2 linked regions of the Saccharobesus litoralis genome follow. The protein of the gene in region 1 binds, or shares a complex with, the protein of each later gene. Links are inferred from orthologs where the notes say so. Each region holds a gene or a part of one and is shown on either strand. Other genes may lie near its edges.

Region 1 (10,872 bases):
GTTAATCCAATGACTAAATCTGATAAGCCGTAATATTTGGCGATAGTCACTGCGGAATCAACCAGTAAATTAGAACTTAAAGGTAATAAAATTAAACCAAACGCTAGCCAAAATAGTGCTTTAGGCATAGGTACACCTTCTGGTACATCATCAGACAACTCGTCTTCTAAAAGGTCTGGTTCGTCTGTTTTAGACTTTTTAAGCGCCCGCCAAGTGAGGTAGCCTATAGTTGCAAAGAAAGCGATAAGTAACATTATGCCTTCTAAGCGTGTGAATTCCTGATTGTAAATTACGGCAATCGCTAAAACAGAGCTAACAAAGACTAAAGGTAATTCTCGTTTTAATGTTGATGAGGATACTGAAATAACTTTTAAAATAGCGGTTAAACCGAGTACAAGTGTGATGTTGGTAATATTGGAACCTATAGCATTACCTATAGCCGTGTCTATTTTTCCGTCGAGTGCGGCAGTTGCGGCAACCATCATTTCAGGTGCTGATGAGCCCATAGCAACTATGGTTAATCCAATAATGAGTGATGATAAACCTAAGTTTTTAGCTAAAGCAGCGGCGCCAAACACGAACTTATCTGCGCTAAATACGAGTCCGATAAGACCCAAAATGAGGAATAAAATGGCTTCTAACATGTAAAATTAATAATTATAAGGTAGTTGGTAACGCATTATATCCAAACCGCTACAATAATTTACAATATTTCGTCTGACTAATTTGCAACCTTTCTGTTAGAATTGCGGTCTTATCGCAAGACGCGCCACACTAGAGAAAGACATTGAGTTTGTCCACAAGGACAGTGCATGGATCCTAAAAATTTCGTACAAATAGAAGATTTAACCTTCTCTCGCGACGACAGAATTATTTATGAAAACATCAGTTTGACCATTCCTAAAGGGAAGGTGGTCGCTGTGATGGGCCCTAGTGGTATAGGTAAAACCACGTTATTGCGATTGATTGGCGGTCAACTTCGCCCTGATTCTGGCAATATTCTGTTTGATGGCAAAAATATCCCCAATCTGAGCCGTAGTGGGCTTTACGATATTCGTAAACAAATGAGCATGTTATTTCAAAGTGGTGCCTTGTTTACGGAAATGACGGTGTTTGAAAATGTCGCCTTTCCTATTCGTGAACACACAAAGCTGCCGGAAGATATTATTCGTAGCATGGTGTTAATGAAGTTAGATGCGGTTGGTTTACGTGGCGCAGCGTCTTTAATGCCAAATGAGTTGTCGGGTGGAATGGCGCGCCGAGCAGCTTTAGCTAGAGCTATCGCACTTGATCCACAATTGATTATGTATGATGAGCCGTTTGTTGGCCAAGACCCTATCTCTATGGGGGTTTTGTTAAAACTCATCCGTTCATTGAATGATGCGCTTGGCTTAACCTCAATCATAGTGTCACATGACTTACATGAAGTGATGGCCATTGCTGATTTCGCTTATATTATTGCCAATAAACAAATTATTGGTTATGGCTCGCCAGAGCAGTTACGTGCACATCAGTCGCCTTTAGTTCATCAGTTTATGGCAGGTGAAGCTGATGGACCTGTGCCATTTCATTTTCAAGCACAGCCGTTTAAGCAACAATTGAAAGAGGTTTTGCTGTGATAGCTCAAGTGATAACTCAAATAGGGCGTGGTGTCATTCAGCAAGTCACAACCATGGGAAGAGCTGGGGTAATGCTGTTTTTTGCCTTGTTTGCATTACCAAATATCTCAAAATCCTTTCCTTTGGTTGTTCGACAAATATATGTTGTTGGTGTTCAGTCTTTAGCGATTATTGTCGTTAGTGGTTTGTTTATTGGTATGGTTTTAGCGCTGCAAGGCTATACTATACTCATAGGTTATGGCGCAGAAAATAGCTTGGGTCCTATGGTCGCCTTGTCACTGTTACGTGAACTAGGCCCAGTGGTGACCGCCTTGCTTTTTGCAGGCCGTGCAGGCTCTGCGTTAACCGCTGAAATTGGGTTAATGAAAGCCACTGAGCAGTTAACTAGCATGGAAATGATGGCCGTTGATCCGCTAAGACGTGTTATTGCGCCGCGCTTTTGGGCGGGTTTTTATAGCATGCCGCTGTTAGCGTTTATGTTTAGCGCTGTGGGAATTTTTGGTGGACACTTAGTGGGAGTCGACTGGCTTGGCGTTGATGAAGGTGCTTATTGGGCTGTTATGCAAGCATCTGTTGATTTCAGCGACGATGTGATGAATGGCTTTATTAAAAGTGTCGTTTTTGCCTTTGTCGTCACTTGGATTGCTATTTTTAGAGGTTATGATTGTATACCCACTTCAGAAGGGATTAGTAAAGCAACAACGCAAACCGTTGTGCACTCATCTCTGGCTGTTTTGGGATTAGATTTTGTGTTAACTGTATTGATGTTTGGAGAATAATAATGACAAACCGTAAATTGGAGTTCGGTGTTGGTTTGTTTATCGTAGCTGGCTTTATCGCCTTTTTAGTGCTCGCTTTAAAAGTTGCTGACTCAAGTTCTGTTGGTAGTTCTGAAACCTATCAGCTTAAAGCCAAATTTGACAATATAGGTGGTTTGAAAGTCAGAAGTCCTGTCAAGGTTGGTGGGGTTGTTGTAGGGCGAGTTTCTAGTATTGCATTGGACCGCACCGATTATGTGCCGGTTGTCACTATGGATATTTACCAACAATACAATGATTTCCCAGAGACTAGCTCGTTGAGTATTTTAACTGCAGGTCTATTAGGCGAGCAGTATTTAGGCTTAGAGCCTGGATTCGTGGACGACGGTATTGAAATATTAGCGCCGGGTAGTTTTATTGAAGACACCAAGTCTGCGTTAGTATTAGAAGAACTTATTGGACAGTTTTTATTTAGTCAAAACGATGACTAAGCATAGGGATGTGTTAGGAGTTATTTAAAAGTATGAACTTAGTTAAAATTAAAAAGTACGTTGCACTAACATTTGTTTTTGTATGTATTGGTATTTCGTCTATGGCACAAGCTGCCATGGAAGCAGACCCTTATATTTTATTAAAAAATGTGGCGCAAAGTGCATTTAATCGATTTGATAAAGAATTAGATACGATTAAGCAAAATCCTGATCATTTAAAAGTGATTGTTAGTGAAGAGCTATTACCGCATATTGATTACACCTATGCGTCATATAAGGTATTAGGCAATAAACACTTCCGAAAACTGTCGACGGAACAAAAAAGAGAATTTGTTCAAGTATTTAAAGACTACATGGTAACCGTTTACGCTCAGGTATTTTCAACCTATCGTCAAACACAAAGTGTCGCGGTTGAACCAAGCAAAGACTTTTCTAATCTTAATATTGTGGTAGTTAAGAGTAAAATCATAGAACCGGGCCGCCCAGATATCGATTTGTATTTTAAATTTCGTAAGCGAGAAGATAAAAATACTGGTGCAATCAGTTGGCGCGCATACGACATGGATGCCGAAGGTATTTCAGTGTTAGATACCAAACGAAAAGAAATTAATGAGGCGATTAAGCGTTCGGGTATTAAGGCTGTTATAGCCGATCTAAAAAGCAAAGCCGAAAAACCTCTCGTGTTAAAGCAGCAGGATACGCAATAGTATGTTAAGCATTACCGTAGAAAGTGATGTTGTAAAGCTAGTGGGCAAATTAAGCCGATTCGATAACTTTAAAGGGTTATCCATTCCACAACCTCAGAATGATTTTTTGAGTTTAGATATGGCTGAATTTAGTACCGATACCGCTGGCTTAGCTTGGCTTGTTAAACAAAAATTACTATTAGAAGCAGCGGGCGTCGAATTAAAATGGCATAATGTTACTGATGAGCTGGTTAAGTTAGCCAGCATTAGTAACGTTATTGACATTTTAGGTATCGAATAATTTCTATGGATCTTGAACAGATTAAACAACTTCTTAACGATTCGTTAGACCTCAGCGATATTCAAGTTAAAGCTGAAGGCTCTCACCTTGAGATTGTAGCCGTTTCGGAATCATTTGCAGGTCAACGCTCATTAAAGCGTCAGCAGGCGATATATGCCCCATTAATGGATATGATCGCTGATGGCACTATTCATGCTGTTGCCATTAAAGCCTTCACCGAAGAAGAATATCGTAAGCATAAGCTTTTAAATTTCTAGTTATAGTCTTCTCGCTCAGGTCTTATGGTTCATTGTCAGCGCTTACTCGCCCCAATCACATAATAGAGCATATGCTCATGGGGTCTCGAAGCTTGCCTGCATGGATGCAGGTACCAAAAGTAGGCGCTTTAAGCGAGGGGCGTTAGCAGGACGCGGTAGCTTTGACGGCTTTGCCTAAATGGATGTAGGTACTTAGGTTTCGTCTGGAACTAGAAACCTGCCCCTAAAACCAGATCGCTTTGACTATAATTATAATTCTCTCATTAACCATCAGGTTTTCCGTTAATGGATAAATTGCAGATTGAAGGTGGTGCATCGTTATCGGGCGATGTACGCATCTCCGGCGCTAAAAATGCCGCTCTTCCTATTCTTTTTTCAAGTATCTTGGTTGCTGATAAAGTCACTTTTACTAATGTGCCGCAACTAAGAGATATCAATACAACGCTTAAATTACTTGCCGAGCTGGGTATAAGCAATCAATGTGATAACGATAGCGTGCAACTTGATGCGTCTAGCTTGACATCGAGTATTGCTCCTTATGAGTTAGTTAAAACCATGCGCGCTTCTATTTTGGCGCTTGGTCCTTTGCTTGCGCGAATGGGCGAAGCTCAAGTGTCTTTGCCCGGTGGCTGTGCAATAGGTGCGAGACCGGTCAATTTACACATCCATGGCTTACAGCAAATGGGTGCCGAAGTGGTTGTTGAGCAAGGTTACATTAAAGCGAAAGTGGACGGCCGCTTAAAAGGTGCACGCATTTTATTTGATACAGTGACAGTGACCGGCACTGAAAACCTATTAATGGCGGCGACTTTGGCTGAAGGTACAACCGTACTTGAAAACGCCGCTCGTGAACCTGAAATTGTCGATTTAGCTGAATGCCTAATTAAAATGGGGGCTAAGATCCAAGGCGCTGGTACGGATAAAATCACGATTGAAGGCGTGCAGTCATTGCAAAGTATGCAGCACTCTATTTTGCCGGATCGCATAGAAACTGGGACATTTTTAGTCGCGGCAGCCGTTGCAGGTGGTAAAATTCGCTGTACTCATACCCGCCCAGAAATGCTAGATGCTGTGCTTATTAAGCTCAAAGAAGCAGGTGCGTTAATCGAAACGACGCAAGATAGTATTAGTTTGGATATGACAGGTCGTGAATTAAAAGCCGTTAATATTAAAACGGCTCCTCATCCAGCCTTTCCTACGGATATGCAAGCGCAGTTTACCACATTAAATTGTGTTGCTAACGGTTCTGCAAAAGTAACAGAAACCATATTTGAAAATCGTTTTATGCATGTGCCTGAGTTGCATCGGATGGGGGCTAATATTGAGCTCGAAGGGAATACCGCGATTTGTCACGGTGTTGAGCAATTGTCAGCGGCGCAAGTGATGGCTACTGATTTACGGGCTTCGGCTTGTTTAGTGATAGCAGGCTTAGTCGCAGAAGGGACGACAGTGGTTGATCGCATTTATCATTTAGACCGAGGCTACGAAAACTTAGAGCAAAAATTTGCAGGCTTGGGGGCTAAGGTCACGCGGGTCAGTTAAAGCTTAAACTTGTGATGTGATTTTCGATTTAAAGCCCGCGATTTAATGCGGGCTTTTTTGTTCGTTGTAAAATAGTTCAACTTCAACGTTATTTAACCGCTCTTGCATAGCTAATCTCGCATCGCCAATTTTGTATAACTAGTCTCGCAAGCGGCGTGTTATTGGGTCTTCGCCCATGATGACGGTTTTTTCTAGGATGATATTTTTACGTATTAATCGAATTTTAACTTGTGTTCCAGGTTTGGTGTTATCTAACCACTCTAACACATCATTTGGTTCGACAATCGGTGCACCAGCTAACTCAAAAATCAAATCACCTGGTTGTAAGCCTGCTTGTGCGGCGGGGCTATCGCTCTCGACTTCGTTGACTAAAATAGCAAACGCCTCTTCTGATTGTTTAAGCTCCGAAGGTAGACCATAAGCGCTACCAGAAATACCTAAATAACCGCGCACTACACGACCGTTCTCAATTATTCTATCCATAATCTTTAATGCTGAGTGAGCGTTTACCGCAAAAAAGATCCCTTGAGAGGTTGTTTGCTGGTTGAGTGGTGCGAGCTTTGCTGAGTTTATGCCAACTAACTCACCAAGAGAGTTAACTAAGGCACCGCCTGAGTTACCATCATTAATTGCCGCATCCATTTGAATAAAATCTGAATGATCAAGGTTGATGGCTTTGTTAGACATAAGACCTGAGCGACCGGTTGCGCCAATAATACCTTGGGTAATGGTTAAACCAAGGTTGTATGGGTTACCTATTGCTAGTACGACATCGCCTGTTTGAATAGCTCGGTTTTTATTTATTGGAATGACAGGCAGATTATTCGCTTCTACATACAGCACAGCTAAGTCGTTGGCGGGATCGGTTCCTATCAGCTGCGCTTCAAAAATACGCCCGTCTTGTAACGCTACGCCGATTAAATCAGCATCTTTAACAACGTGAGCAGCGGTTAAGATAAATCCTTTTTCAGACGCTATAACCCCAGAGCCTAATCCCTGTACTTCGCGTGTAATGTTATAGATGAAGCGATTGGTGGTTTGCGTGGTACGGGTATAAATATTGACTACAGCCGGTGCTGCTCGTTTGACTGCCATGGCATAGCTCACGGGGCGAAAATCGGGTTCGTTGGCTGCAAAAAAACTTTGCCATAATGCATTGTTCTTTTTGAGTTCTGGAAAAAAAGCAAACAAAAGAGCGGCGATAATGAAACCAATACCTAACGATTTAGCGATAAAGGTGACGGTATTTTTAATATGGTCAAAGGTTTTTTGTATATTCATGTCTATTAACGACAAAGGGCTAGCAGTAAGCTAGCCCTTTGAGTATCTACTATGACTGTATCTTATCTAATGAAAATATACAGTGGGGTGTCGCCACGTACAATATTTAAATAAAATGAGCCGCGCTTACCATCTAACATTTCCCGTAATTCAGCAATGTTGTCGATCCGCATCCGGTTAATGCCGATGATTTTATCGCCTTGCTCTAAGCCGATCATTTGCGCTGGTGCGCCATCAGCTATACTGTCTATCGTGATGCCGCCATCTTCATGATTACTTAGTTTAGCCCCTTCTAATTGTGGGTGGATAGCTGCTGCTTCAACTTTAGTTGCTGATGATTCTTTTAATACCACTTCCACTTCGATATTTTTACCGTCACGCACAATTCCCAAAGTTACTGATTTACCAGCACCAAAGGTCGCGATTTTGGCTCTCAGTTCGTTAAAGGTTGAGTTGCGTTTACCATTGATTGATACAATGACATCACCTGGTTTTAGTCCAGCTTCAGCTGCTGCAGTATCAGGGAAAACTTGTTCAACAAAAGCCCCTTGCGGTGTATCTAAGCCCCACTCTTTAGCTGATTCAGCATCTATGGTACGACCGGATATACCCAATACGCCACGCTTAACCTCACCAAATTGAATGATTTGTTCAACAAGGTTTTTCATCATGTTAGAAGGAATGGCAAAGCCAATGCCGACACTGCCGCCATTAGGGCCTATAATCGCAGTGTTGATACCAATTAATTCGCCTTTAAAGTTAACTAAGGCACCGCCTGAGTTGCCGCTATTAATTGGCGCGTCGGTTTGAATGAAGTTCTCTAGTTTTTCCATACCGAATACGCTACGCCCTAGCGCGCTAACAATACCTGAGGTAACAGTTTGGCCGATACCAAATGGGTTGCCGATAGCGATGGCAAAATCACCGACCCGCAGTTTGTCTGAATTAGCTATTTTAACCGCAGTGAGATCATCAGCTTCTATTTTTAACAATGCGACATCGCTTTCCGGATCTGAGCCTAATTTCTTAGCTTCAAATTCGCGACCATCTTTTAACGTCACGATAATTTCATCAGCATCGTCAATAACATGGTGGTTGGTAACCACATAGCCTTTATCTGCATCAATAATGACGCCAGAACCGACCGAGCGGAAAGGTCTTTCGCGTTGCGGAGCCTGGTTACCAAAGAAGCGTCGTAACGGTTCAGGTAACTGCTGCTTTTCGGCTTTAGTTCCTTGTACCATGATATCTACCACTGCAGGGGTGGTTTTTTCGAGCATTGGGGCTAAGGAAGGTTGCTTTTCGTCTTGACCAAACCAAGGAATTGCCGCGTTACTCATAGGGGCAACGGCTAGACAAGCCGAGATAACTAATATTTTGGAAAATTTGAAAATCGACATGATCAAATTAAAACTCCGTAACTAACTGACTAATTTCATTAAAAAAGCCTGTTATATTTTCTACATATAAGCAGGCCTTTTGTTATGCATCTAGACTTAAGCTAGGTTTAAAAGTTCAGAAAAGTAGGGATTTATTTACTCTCTTCTGATACTAAAATACCTGAGTTGCCCGCTGAGTAATCGAGCGGAGCGTTGGTTTCATCAGATTTTTGTACTGTTTTACTTAACTGCTCAACTGGTTTTGTTTCTTTGAGCCCTTCACTAACATCTGAACCAAAGTAGGGAATAAAGTCTTCCCCTTTTGAATCTGACGCTTTGACGCTAGCCCCAAACGTATTGGCAGTTTGAGCGGCTTGCATTGCTTGCTCTGCTAGCGTTTTAAATGATTGCTCAACGCCGGCCAAATAGTTGCTTAATTCTTGCTTAAGTGCATCTTGCTCTTGTTGGTTTTGTTGTAATTCATTTTGTAGCGCTTGTTGTTGACGACTACTCAGTGATAGGAAACGGTTTGCGAAAAAACCAGTTAATGTACCAACGGCAAAAATAAGTACACCCGTTATCCATGTCATAGTTTATTACCTTCTATTAGTTCATTTACTTCAGCCTGCATGGTAAATTCTAGCTTATGTTCAATCATTTAGCTTGCAATTTATAGTCTTCTCACTCAGGTCTTATGGTTCATTGTCAGCGCTTACTCGCCCCAATCACATAATAGAGCATATGCTCATGGGGTCTCGAAGCTTGACGGCTTTGCCTACATGGATGTAGGTACTTAGGTTTCGTCTGGAACTAGAAACCTGCCCCTAAAACCTGATCGCTTTGACTATATCGAGTAATGGCAAGCAATCATTACACTATGTCTGCTAAAAAAACGCCCTTAGCTTGTTATCAAGCCGATCTCCAACGCGCTGACTTTCATCACGACCCAGCACAAGAAAATGCCATTAATCATTTACAAAGGTTATATGATGATTTAGTCGCTCAGGATCAAGTCTCATCGTCTAGCTTTTTTAGCAAACTTAAAGCTAAATTTGTTAAGCCGCCACAGCAAGCGGTTAAAGGTTTGTATTTTTGGGGCGGTGTTGGTCGCGGTAAAACGTATTTAGTGGATACGTTTTTTGAGTGTTTGCCGTTTAACAATAAAATGCGTGTTCACTTTCATCGCTTTATGCATCGTGTGCATGACGAGCTAAAATTACTGAAAAATGTTGCCGATCCGCTGGATATTATTGCCGCTAAATTTGCTAAAGAAGCAAAAATCATTTGTTTTGATGAATTTTTTGTCTCAGACATAACGGATGCCATGTTATTAGGCGGTTTGTTTGAGAAGTTGTTTAAACTTGATGTGGTTCTAGTCGCTACGTCCAATATTGTGCCTGATGAATTGTATCGAAACGGTTTGCAGCGCGCCCGTTTTTTGCCTGCCATTGACTTGATTAATCAAAATTGTGAAGTCGTGAATGTTGATCATGGGGTTGATTACCGTTTAAGAACGCTAACCCAAGCAGAGATTTATCATTCACCGCTTGATGAGATCGCCGACCAAAATCTATTAAAATATTTTACTCAATTAGCTGTCGAGCCTGTGGAGCGAGATACTCAAGTTGAAATTGAGCATCGCATGATAAGTTGTCGAGCGCAGTGTGATGGTGTGGCGTTATTTGATTTCTCAGCCCTTTGTGAAACCGCACGTAGTCAAACTGATTACATGGAAATAAGCCGTATTTACCACAGTGTTTTACTTAGCAACGTAAAACAAATGGGACAAAGTAATGATGACGCGGCTAGGCGCTTTTTAGCGCTAGTTGATGAATTCTACGAGCGTAACGTTAAATTGATTATTTCATCAGCTGTATCAATAGAAGACCTATACAGTAGTGGTACATTAGAGTTTGAATTTAGACGTTGCCGTAGTCGGTTGCAGGAAATGCAATCGCATGAATATTTAGCGCGCCCCCATATCCCTTAATGATGACGATTTTTTCAACAATTTCAAAATAGTTGATGATCTTTATCAGCCTCTTTTGTATAATGCGCGCCCCCAGCCCATCCAGGCTGTCATTAGACAGGCCTTTGTTTTGAATTCTCGAAGGGGTTTTCAGGCATAAATTGGGGAGGCGAACGCCTCAAATATAAAGAATTTAGAGTTTGGGTTCATTTGATAATGAAAACTTTTACTGCGAAAGCTGAATCTGTACAACGCGACTGGTATGTTGTTGATGCAGAAGGTAAAACATTAGGTCGCATTGCGACAGAGATCGCTCGTCGTTTACGCGGTAAGCATAAGCCTGAGTACACTCCTCACGTTGACACTGGTGATTACATCGTTGTTGTTAATGCCGAGAAAGTTGTGGTTACAGGTGCTAAGTTTACTGACAAAGTATACTACGCTCACTCTGGTTTCCCAGGTGGCTTAAAATCGATTACTTTTGATAAATTACAAGCTAAAAAGCCAGAAATGATCATCGAAAGTGCGGTTAAAGGCATGTTGCCTAAAGGCCCATTAGGTCGCGCTATGTATCGTAAACTTAAAGTTT
Region 2 (10,903 bases), 1.6 Mb from region 1 along the record:
CATCAGCCTCTGCCTGTTGATATTGTCGATATTAACTTTGCATTGGAGTATCGGTTTTAGTATGTCTTACTTTCAATACTTCAGTCATTCACTTAAGCGCGATTTTCAAGTTGCAGCTACGCAAAAGCATGAGTTTGGTTTACCGCTTATTTTCTTTGTTTTAGTTGTGGTGTTAGTGCCTTTGTCGATTGGCCCCGAAGCTAATTTGCTATCTCGAATCGCTCCTGCAATTGGCTGGATAGCGGTCATTTTATCTATTTTAATTGCTTTGCCACGGATGTTTTCGGAAGAGTTTGATAATGGTTGGTTAGAGCAAGTGTTTATTTCTGGTCACCCAAGCATTTTATCTGTTCTTTCACGAGTATTGAGCTTTTGGCTGTTGTATGGCTTGCCTTTGGTTTTGGCTAGTATTTTGCTAGTTCCTTTTTTGCAGTTGGCGTTATCTACTTGGTGGGTGCTAGCACAAACATTAGTTTTAGGTAGTTTGTTAATGACTGCCTTGGGGTCAATTGCAAGTGCCATGTTACTTGGTTCACGTAAAGGTAGTGGTATTTTAGCCTTGTTAGTGATCCCTTTACTAATACCCGCTTTAATTTTTGCTTCGGCAGCGGTTGATGCTGCGGCTCAGGGTATTCCTGCACAAGGCCCTATGCTGATGCTAACAGGGCTAGCTGTATTAGGTATTACTCTGGCGCCAATAGCGACAGAACATTCTTTAAAATTAGTCATGAGTTAAACGTATGTTTAAATGGTTACATCCTTACGCTAAACCGGAAAAAGCGTATGAACTTTCGAATCGCATTTACTTTTGGGTCATGCCTTTTGCTGCACTATGTTTGATCATAGGTTCAATTTGGGGCTTAGTTTTTGCGCCAACAGATTATCAGCAAGGTGAATCTTATCGTTTAATTTTCTTCCATGTTCCTGCCGCTATTTGGTCGATGGGCGCCTATACATCAATGGGAATTGCGGGTTTTTGCGCATTAGTTTGGCAAATTCGCACCTTAGAATTAGCCGTTATCGCAATAGCACCTATTGGTGCCGTTTTTACAGCGTTAGCCCTTGCGACGGGGGCTATTTGGGGAAAACCCATGTGGGGAACTTGGTGGGTGTGGGATGCTCGCTTAACATCTGAACTAATTTTATTGTTTTTATATATCGGTGTTTTTGCCCTGTATTTTAGTTTTGATGATAGACGCACAGGAGGCAAAGCCGCTTGTATTTTAGCTGTCGTTGGGATTGTCAATGTACCTATTATTCATTATTCAGTTGAATGGTGGAATACTTTGCATCAAGGAGCCACTATCTCCAAATTTGAAAAACCATCAATGCCTGCAGAAATGTTGTGGCCATTGCTGATTAATATTTTAGGGTTCTTTTTACTCTTTACAGCATTAACGAGTTATCGATTTGCTACTGAATTGGTTAAATCTGAAGCTCATCGCAAGTGGGTATTAAAACTCGTTCGACAAATGGCAAAATAACGGAGCGAATATGCAATTTAGTAGTCTTAATGATTTTTTCGCTATGGGTGGCTATGCCGGCTATGTTTGGTCGGGTGTAGGGCTCGTTTTTACTCTGTTGGCTTTACTATATTGGTTATCGATCAAAGAGCGTAAAGCCACTTTTAATCAAATAGAAGAAAAGCTACGTATTGAAAAATTACGTCGTCAACAACAAAACTCTGAAATGACATTATGAATTCAAGACGCAAACAACGTTTATTAATTGCAAGTATATTAGTCTTAGGTATTGGGGCCGCAACGGCGCTTATTCTTACCGCACTCAGTGAGAATATTGATTACTTTTATACACCGGGTGAAATCATAAACGGCAAAGTGATTGAACAGGGGGGCGAAGAAAAAACCATAATGCCGACTGTCGGTCAACGATTGCGTATTGGTGGTATGGTGGTTGAAGGCTCAGTGAAGCGTTCTGATACCGATCTTAATGTCAGCTTTGATTTGGTCGGTTCTGGTGGGGTTGTAACCGTAACTTATAACGGTATTTTACCGGATCTATTTAGAGAAGGTCAGGGGATCGTAGCGCAAGGTCATTTACGCAGTGCGACTGTTATTGAGGCGTTTGAAGTTTTAGCCAAGCATGATGAAGAATACATGCCACCAGAAGTGGCAGAGGCTATGAAAGGGGTTAAGCACCAAAAGCCGACTTACACAGATGAGCAATTAGGAAAATAATATGCTGCCAGAAATTGGACACTTTGCGCTGATTTTAGCGCTTTTTTTCTCGATCGCTCAAGCTATCCTACCAATGTGGGGAGCACAAAAACGTAATGCGGCATTAATATCATTAGCTAGGCCATTAGTCTCGGGTACATTTTTGCTGGTGACATTGGCTTTTATTTGTTTGTCGTGGGCTTTCTACGTCAATGACTTTTCCGTGGCTTACGTTGCTAATAACTCCAATAGTTTACTTCCTTGGTATTATCGTTTGTCCGCTGTTTGGGGCGCGCATGAGGGTTCACTTCTATTATGGATTTGGATTTTAGTACTTTGGTCATTGGGCGTTTCTGTTTTTAGTCGCCAGTTAGCCGATGAAGATGTTGCTCGGGTTATCTCTGTACTTGGATTTATTGCAGTTGGATTTTTAGCTTTTATCTTAATCACATCAAATCCATTTGATCGTACTTTTCCTGCTTATCCTGTCGATGGCCGAGATCTAAATCCGTTGCTACAAGACTTTGGTTTGATCATTCATCCTCCTATGCTTTATATGGGCTATGTTGGATTTTCTGTTGCTTTTGCTTTTGCTATTTCAGCGTTAATTAGTGGCAAGCTTGACGCAACTTGGGCTCGTTGGACTCGTCCATGGACATTGGCTGCATGGGGCTTTTTAACCTGTGGTATCGCGTTAGGTAGTTGGTGGGCATATTATGAATTAGGCTGGGGTGGCTGGTGGTTTTGGGACCCTGTAGAAAATGCCTCTTTTATGCCTTGGCTAGCTGGTACTGCATTAATCCATAGTTTAGCAGTAACGGAAAAACGCAATGCCTTTAAAAGTTGGACTTTGTTGCTTGCTATTACCGCGTTTTCTTTAAGCTTATTAGGCACTTTCTTGGTTCGGTCTGGCATTTTGGTCTCTGTGCACGCTTTTGCGAGCGATCCCGAACGAGGCTTATTTATTTTAGCTTATTTGATAGTTGTTATTGGCGGCGCTTTAACTTTGTATGCTGTACGAGGATCGCAGGTGACCAGTACACATCGTTACCGTTTGTTTTCGCGTGAAGTCTTGTTGTTTATCAATAATATTTTATTAGTGGTTGCTTTAGTGGTGGTGTTATTGGGTACCTTGTTACCACTGGTTCATAAAGAAATTGGCTTAGGTTCGATCTCAATTGGTGAACCATTCTTTAATAATGTTTTTGCCTATTTATTTGTTCCTTTCTCATTGGTTTTAGGTATTGCGCCATTAATCCGCTGGAAACAAGATAAACTCACACGTAACAATAAAGCCATTTTATCGGCAATCGCTGTGACTTTAGTTTTTGCGCTAACCTGTTATTTCGCATACGCCATCGACAATATCTGGACTTTATTAGGTGTAACTTTAGCACTTTGGATAACAGTCTTAACCATTTGGGAAATTATTCAGAATACCAAAGGTGAACCAAACCGTTTAAGCAAATTGCCTTTGTCTCATTGGGGGATGGTGATGGGACATGTTGGTTTTGCATTTTTAATTGCGGGCATTGCGTTGACAACATTCGGCACGGTTGAAAAAGACGTGAGAATGGCACAGAGTGACAAAGTTAATTTAGGTCAGTACCAATTTACCTTAGATCGCATTCGCGAAGTTAAAGGGCCTAATTATTCTTCTTTTGTCGCTGATGTTAGTGTGCAAAAACAAAGCAGCTTGTTTACGTTACACGCGGAAAAGCGTTACTACCAAGTTAAGTCTTCTGTTATGACTGAAGCGGGGATTGATGCCGGATTTACTCGAGATTTATATGTAGCGTTAGGTGAACAATTTGACGATGGCTCATGGGCTGTGCGCGTTTATGTTAAGCCTTTTGTTCGTTGGATTTGGTTAGGCTCAATATTTATGTGTATTGGCGCAATTTTGTGTATTGCAGATAGACGCTACAGAACAGTGTTATCTCTTCGTTCAAAAACGGTTGCTGTCTCATGAAGAAAACCTATTTAATCATTCCAATAATTGCGTTTTTAGCAATATCTGTATTCTTTTATAAAGGCTTATTTTCTGATCCAACCAATATAGAAAATGTCAGTTTACATCGAGATTTTCCGGCATTTCACTTAGGCGATTTGATGGATAGTAAGGTGCAGCGCGATGAATCTGAGTTTATAGGAAAAGTAACACTGGTTAATGTTTGGGGGACTTGGTGCGTAACTTGTCGTATTGAGTTGCCATTCCTAACTCAATTGCGCGAACAGCACAATATGCGGATTGTGGGCGTTTACTATGATAATGCTGCCGATGCGGCATTTGGTGAAGTTGATATACGTAGTACGCGTTTAGAAGTAAAGCAAATGTTAGGGCAGTTAGGCGATCCATTTATCTACAACGTATATGATAAAACCCGCGATCTATCGCTTGATTTAGGCATTACAGGTGCACCTGAAAGTTTTTTAGTCAACAAGGCAGGAAAAATTATTTGGCATCGCCGAGGTGATATAAACTCGCGTATTTGGCAATCAGAACTTAAGCCCTTGTTTGAGCAAGCTTTGGCTGAATAAGGAAGGTTACAAGATGTATACAACTCTAATTAGAAGCTTATCTTCTTTAATATTGAGCTGTTGTATTTTTATGGTTAACGCTGAAGTTCATGAAAATTATCAGTTCGAAACAGATAAACAACAAACCCTTTTTTTACAGTTAACGAAAGAGTTACGTTGTCCGAAATGTCAAAATCAAAACATTGCCGATTCTAATGCGGGAGTCGCTTTAGATTTAAAAAACAAAACGTATCAGCTTGTTAAAGAAGGCAAAAGTAAAGACGATGTTATTGATTACATGGTTCAACGTTATGGTAATTTCGTTACTTACAAACCACCAGTAAATACTATCACTATTTGGTTGTGGTTAGGCCCAGCTTTGGTTGCGGGGCTATTGTTTACCACAGTCGTTGTGCGCAGTCGTAGAAAACACCCCAGTTTAACTGACGACTCAGAAAGTAAACCAGTAGTTGAGCAAAGTAGCCAACCTAGTTCTGCCGCGTTACAGCAGGCTAGAGAACTATTAAGCAAGAATAAACAACAAGGAGCTAAAGATGACTGATGCATTGCTTGCAATAGCTCTATTATCGCTTATTAGTATAGGGTACTTGGCTTTACCCATTAGTCGTATGCGTAAAGCGCAGCTAAACAACGACGAATTACTAAAAAACAATGAACAAAAAATTCTGCTACAAAAACAACAAGAGTTTGATGAAGATTTAGTTGCTGACCGTATGGCTCAGGATGAATATGAGCAATCAACTCAAGATTTAACGCTTGAGCTTGCCAGTTTAATAGAGCGGCAAAATCAACAAACTAAACAAGTTGGTGTTAAATTAAACGCCGTGATTGCGGTGCCTTTTATCATTGTGGTTTTATCGATGGGTTTTTATTTGTTTCAAGGCAAAATGCAGCAATTGGAACAATGGCAATCAGCGGTTGCACAGCGCGCTGACTTAGGGCAAAAAATCGTTATGGGTCAAGGTGGCGATGTTACTTTTGAAGATTTACGAACCTTTTACTTAGGCTTGCGCACCAAACTTGCTGAACAACCGGATGATGCAATCGGGTGGTTATTACTCGGCCGAGTTGCTGCTTCAATTAATGATGTCGAAGCGGCAATTAAAGCGCTTGAACAATCACTTAAATTGGAGCCGAATAAACGCTCTACGCGTTTAAGTTATGCGCAAACGTTAATTGCAACTCAACAAGATAATTATTTGCATAAAGCGAAGCAAGTCCTGCAAGGGTTGTTACGTGATGATGGTAGTGACGTTGAATCTGCAATGTTACTTGGTTATGTAGAGAATCAGTTAGGCAACCATAAAATAGCAAAAGTGATTATGGCTGAGGTACTCGAGCGTCTACCGGCCAATGATGAACGTCGCGGCCTAATTTTACAGGCCATTCCTTCTTTAGCCAATGGTGAGCAAGTCGCTGATAATTCTATGGAGTCGGTTTCTTCTATTGCTAGCAAAACGGTGACAGTTAAATTGGCTGGACTTAAAGATAAAGTGGGTCAGTATCAATGGCTGTTTGTCTTTGCTAGACCTGCTAAAAAAGGACCGCCTTTTGCAGTGAAAAAGATACCTTTAGCCTCTGGTTTACCAAACGAAGTGGTATTGTCAGATAAAGATGCCATGATAGCCAGCATGAATTTAAGCAGTCTATCAACCGCTTATATCAGTGTTCGTTTTTCAAAAGATGAAGAAGTTAAACTAGATGATGATGAAATTGAATTTCACTCGTCATTAACTACGTTAAATTCAGATAGCAATACAGATATCGTTTTTTAAAATAGTTCGGTATAAGAAAATACTTAGGTAAAGCAATGCAGCTTAAAACGAGTTTAGTGGCCTTTATTGCCATTTTAGCCTCAGGGTGTAGTTCGCTCCCCGAACAAGAGTCTAATAAACAGACCAGTCAGGTTTCTAATTCACAGGTTGAAAGTGGTGACACTGTTGATAAACGTGATCCATTGGAATCAATTAACCGTGAAGTTTGGGATTTTAATTACCAAGTATTAGATAAACACGTGTTAAGACCCGTAGCTGTCGGGTACCGAGATTATATGCCGTTGCCAGCGCGTAAAGGTTTGGTTAATGCGACAGATAACTTAGATGAAACCGCAGCTATTTTAAATAACTCATTGCAGGGGAAATTTAGCGATGCGTTGACTAGTCTAGGTCGCTTTACCATTAATTCGACTCTTGGTGTTTTTGGTCTTTTTGATATTGCGAGTAAGCTTGGCTTAGAGCAAAAACATGAAAGTTTTGAAGAAACTCTAGGCGTTTATGGTGTCGATACGGGCCCTTATCTTATGATGCCAGCCTATGGCCCTACAGATGTACGCACTACCGCTGGTGGAGTCGTTGACGGAATGTATTTACCTTTATCTGATTTGAATATTTGGGCAAGCGTGGGGCGTGTATCAGTTAAAGCACTAGAAGCCCGTATTCAGTTGATGGATCAAGAAGCCTTACTTGAGGACAGTTTTGACTCATATACTTTTGTTAAAGAAGCTTATTTTCAACGCTTAGAATACAAAGTCAAAGATGGCAAAGTTGCAAAACCGCAAGAGAGCAAGCAAGACTTAGAGGATTTTGAAGCCTTTGAAGAGGAGCTTGAGGGATTAGAAGGACTTTAAACTTAATTCATAATATATCGGGCTATTAATCAATTAGCCCGATATCGTGCTTATATAGTCTTATCGTGCAGATTTTAGGATCTATTGCCTGCGCTAGCTCTATAATTTACCTAAATAGAGGTTAGTAATGAGGCTTCTTCTGCAACTAGAACCAACCCCTAAGCACGAACGCTTTGACTCACTATTATTTGCTAATATTTATTTTTCTGTGTTTTGCTCGCTTTCATCTTCTGCTTGTTTTGCCGCTTCGTGTTCATATTTTTCAATGGCTCGCTTTAAGTTTTTCTGTGCCATAAACAGCATCATAGGGTTTATTACCAAAGGGTAGGTGACGACGATAGCGACCATAGGCAGTAACATGGTCCAACCTTGTAATTTTGCCACAATAAAGAAAAGCGCAGTTAAGATGATCAATTTAGCAATGTTGAGCAATAGCTTTTGCGGTACAGACAATAAAGAGATGGCAATGGCCAATATTTGTATACGGTTTGAAAATGAATACTTTTGTAATGCAGGTACTTGAGAAGATGAAAAATATAAAGCCATAAAATAGTGCTGTCTCGATTTATTGAACGTTTATTTTACCGTCCGATGTAAAAAGCACATAGAAACATTTGTTATGTATTGATAGGTTTATTTCTATTGGTATTAATGCTGATAAGTATGTTGCTAATGATAATGCTTACTATTAGTAAACCATTGAAAAATAAAGAAAAAAGTTGATTTAGGTCAAATTGGGTTTATACTTTTGACATCTTCCAGAAATAACTGGACATATGCCTAACAAGGGGGCGTTGACTAAAGATGAAAACAGATAACCAACTTATTGTTTTACTTAACGAAGTTCTAACTGCCGAGTTAACTTCTATAAACCAGTTTTTTTTACATGCGCGTATGTATAAAAATTGGGGACTGTCTGCTTTAAATGAAAAATGCTACAAAAAATCGATTAAGGATATGAAACAAGCCGATGATTTGATTGAGCGTATTTTGTTTTTAGAAGGATTACCTAATTTGCAACGTTTAGGCACGTTAAAAATTGGTGAAAAAACGGATGAAATGCTTAAGTGTGATCTAACGTTTCAATTAGAGCAGGTTCCATTATTAAAACGAGCTATTGCTGAATGTGAGAAAGCGCAAGATTACGTTTCACGTGATTTACTGGAAGAGATACTCGAATATGAAGAAGGTCATATTGATTGGTTAGAAACCCAAGAGTATCAAATTTCTAGTATGGGTATTGAAAATTACCTGCAAGCTCAACTTTAGGAGATAACCATGAAAGGTAATAAACAAGTTATAGACGCGTTAAATACATTACTGGCTAATGAGTTGTCGGCAATGGATCAATATTTTATTCATTCACGCATGTACGAAGATTGGGGATTGAATAAATTGTATGAGCGCATTGCTCATGAATCTGATGATGAAAGAGATCATGCGTCAAAACTCATTGAGCGTATTCTATTTTTAGAGGGTACGCCAGACATGACAACTCGCGATGGTTTGTTGATTGGTAACGACGTTCCCAGCATGCTAGAAAACGACTTAAAGGTTGAATATGCAGTTGGTAAGTTATTGAAAGACACCATTGCGCTTTGTGAAAAAGAGCAAGACTATGTGAGCCGTGATCTATTAGAAACGCTACTCGAAGAAACTGAAAATGACCATGCATATTGGTTAGAGCAGCAGTTGCGTTTAATTAAAATGTTGGGCTTACCAAACTACTTACAGTCTCAAATGTAGTCTTTTGGGCTTATGATTAGGCGTGCGTTGCGCCTAATCATCTCTTATAACCTTTCTTTTATCTATTTGGCTTTAATTTTACTAGCAAATTTTTTCTCTATTCTTATAATTGAGAACAATTCTCATTAATAAAAATAAAACTCATGAAAAAACTTCTACCACTACTCACTTTAGGGTTAGGACTAATTGCGTGCTCTGAACAAAAATCTGCACAAGTTGAATCGCAACAGGCTGAAAAACCACCTGTCGCTCAAACTCAGACTGTTAATATTTATTCGTACCGTCAACCGTTTTTGATTGAACCTATCTTGGAAGCCTTTACCGCAGAAACTGGCATTAAAACTAACGTGGTTTTTGCTAAAAAAGGTTTAATTGAACGATTGAAGCGCGAAGGTGAGCATACAGAAGCTGATATTGTTTTAACGTCTAACCTTAGTGCGTTATTGCAATTACAAGAAGAAGCATTAACACAAAAAATTGTTTCTGCAGAAGTTGAACAAAACGTACCCAATCAATTTCGTGATGAGCATGGCCAATGGATTGCATTAACTAAACGTACGCGCAGTATTTATTCGGCAAAAACCTTAGGTGATCTGTCTAATATTAATTACGAAGATTTAGCTGACCCGAAATATAAAGGGCAAATCTGTACTCGCAGTGGTAAGCACCCGTACAATTTAGGTTTAGTGGCGTCTATGATTGCTCACAATGGCGTAGAGCAAACGCAAGCATGGCTAGAAGGTGTTAAGGCGAATTTAGCTCGTAAGCCACAAGGGAATGATCGTGCGCAAGTTAAAGCGATTAAAGAAGGGCTTTGTACGCTATCTTTGGGTAATAGTTATTACCTAGGGAAAATGGTAATGGATACCGAGCAAAAAGCCTGGGCTGATGCGGTTAATATTAATTTCCCTAACCAGTCTTCACGTGGTACGCATATTAACGTGAGTGGCGTTGTGTTAACTAAACATGCTAAAAATCAAGATGCAGCCATTAAGTTGATCGAGTTTTTAACTCAAAACAAAGCACAGCAAATCTATGCTTCGGTTAATATGGAATATCCAGTCAAACAAGGTGTTGCACTATCTGAATTAGTGGCATCTTGGGGTACATTTAAAGAAGATAAAATTGCTATTGATAAAATCAGTCAATACCGTAGCGATGCATTAAAATTATTAGATCAAGTTCAATTTGATCTTTAATTTATCATCTAAAGGCTAACGGGCGTCGTTAGCCTTCATTCAATATGTGCCTCAACGCAAAGCACGTCTCTATCTAATTATGATTATTCGCTATAAGTAACTAATTATTCAGTCTTGAATTGATTTATCTGTTTGCCTACTATGCAAATAGTTACATTATGTTAACCCAATATTTACACCGTCTATAAAAATATTATTGATGTGGCACTAACATAAGCAGTTGTAATTCCTAATTTAAGTCATAACAAAAACAGAGAAAACAAAATGCTTATTCGTAACGTAGTCTTCAATCGATACGTGTTTCTTTTGATTATATGCGAGCTATTATTGTGCTTAGCCGTGCAATTGTAGTGCTCATCTTACTCTTACCTATCCTATACTGATATAGCGCTGTCTAGTCTTCTTTCTGTTTTCGCACAGAGTAAGACGAGCCCCTAATTAGGTTGTGTTAGTTACATGATAAAGTTGCTATGTTTAAGTTTTTAATTTTTTTACTTTATTTTATGAGCGCTTGCTGTTTTTCGGCTGAGCCGCAATGGCTAAAAAATACCCAATCTGTATTAGTTGTACTAGCTCATCCAGACGACGAAACATGGTTAAGTGGCTCTTTAGCT

The links.
Region 2: the proteins of C2869_RS20575 (region 1) and C2869_RS13575 are in contact, whole or in part, in a cryo-EM structure (PDB 8I8X), measured with the Escherichia coli proteins. The link is inferred for Saccharobesus litoralis from one-to-one orthologs.

Annotation. Positions count from the first base shown.
Region 1 is NZ_CP026604.1:5,382,352-5,393,223, reverse strand. The notes cover bases 1,783-4,737. They hold C2869_RS20575 (MlaC/ttg2D family ABC transporter substrate-binding protein), read left to right. Parts: upstream 1,783-2,900; coding sequence 2,901-3,575; downstream 3,576-4,737. Other genes in these bases: murA (UDP-N-acetylglucosamine 1-carboxyvinyltransferase), read left to right, coding at 4,398-4,737; C2869_RS20565 (BolA family protein), read left to right, coding at 3,861-4,112; C2869_RS20570 (hypothetical protein), read left to right, coding at 3,577-3,855; mlaD (outer membrane lipid asymmetry maintenance protein MlaD), read left to right, coding at 2,401-2,868; mlaE (lipid asymmetry maintenance ABC transporter permease subunit MlaE), read left to right, coding at 1,783-2,398. Also shown: C2869_RS20595 (calcium/sodium antiporter), read right to left, coding at 1-644; phospholipid ABC transporter ATP-binding protein MlaF, read left to right, coding at 813-1,619; more of mlaE, read left to right, coding at 1,619-1,782; more of murA, read left to right, coding at 4,738-5,654; C2869_RS20555 (trypsin-like peptidase domain-containing protein), read right to left, coding at 5,793-6,935; C2869_RS20550 (DegQ family serine endoprotease), read right to left, coding at 6,998-8,335; C2869_RS20545 (YhcB family protein), read right to left, coding at 8,467-8,904; cell division protein ZapE, read left to right, coding at 9,192-10,304; rplM (50S ribosomal protein L13), read left to right, coding at 10,500-10,872. UniProt on the Escherichia coli protein: Involved in a phospholipid transport pathway that maintains lipid asymmetry in the outer membrane by retrograde trafficking of phospholipids from the outer membrane to the inner membrane.
Region 2 is NZ_CP026604.1:3,764,241-3,775,143, forward strand. The notes cover bases 5,451-8,436. They hold C2869_RS13575 (MlaA family lipoprotein), read left to right. Parts: upstream 5,451-6,528; coding sequence 6,529-7,344; downstream 7,345-8,436. Other genes in these bases: ccmI (c-type cytochrome biogenesis protein CcmI), read left to right, coding at 5,451-6,493; C2869_RS13580 (DUF6170 family protein), read right to left, coding at 7,543-7,890; bfr (bacterioferritin), read left to right, coding at 8,149-8,436. Outside these bases: cytochrome c biogenesis heme-transporting ATPase CcmA, read left to right, coding at 1-60; heme exporter protein CcmB, read left to right, coding at 62-736; C2869_RS13540 (heme ABC transporter permease), read left to right, coding at 741-1,484; heme exporter protein CcmD, read left to right, coding at 1,495-1,701; cytochrome c maturation protein CcmE, read left to right, coding at 1,698-2,198; C2869_RS13555 (heme lyase CcmF/NrfE family subunit), read left to right, coding at 2,200-4,149; C2869_RS13560 (redoxin family protein), read left to right, coding at 4,146-4,718; C2869_RS13565 (cytochrome c-type biogenesis protein), read left to right, coding at 4,732-5,259; more of ccmI, read left to right, coding at 5,252-5,450; more of bfr, read left to right, coding at 8,437-8,613; bfr (bacterioferritin), read left to right, coding at 8,623-9,090; C2869_RS13595 (extracellular solute-binding protein), read left to right, coding at 9,234-10,289; C2869_RS13600 (PIG-L deacetylase family protein), read left to right, coding at 10,760-10,903. UniProt on the Escherichia coli protein: Involved in a phospholipid transport pathway that maintains lipid asymmetry in the outer membrane by retrograde trafficking of phospholipids from the outer membrane to the inner membrane.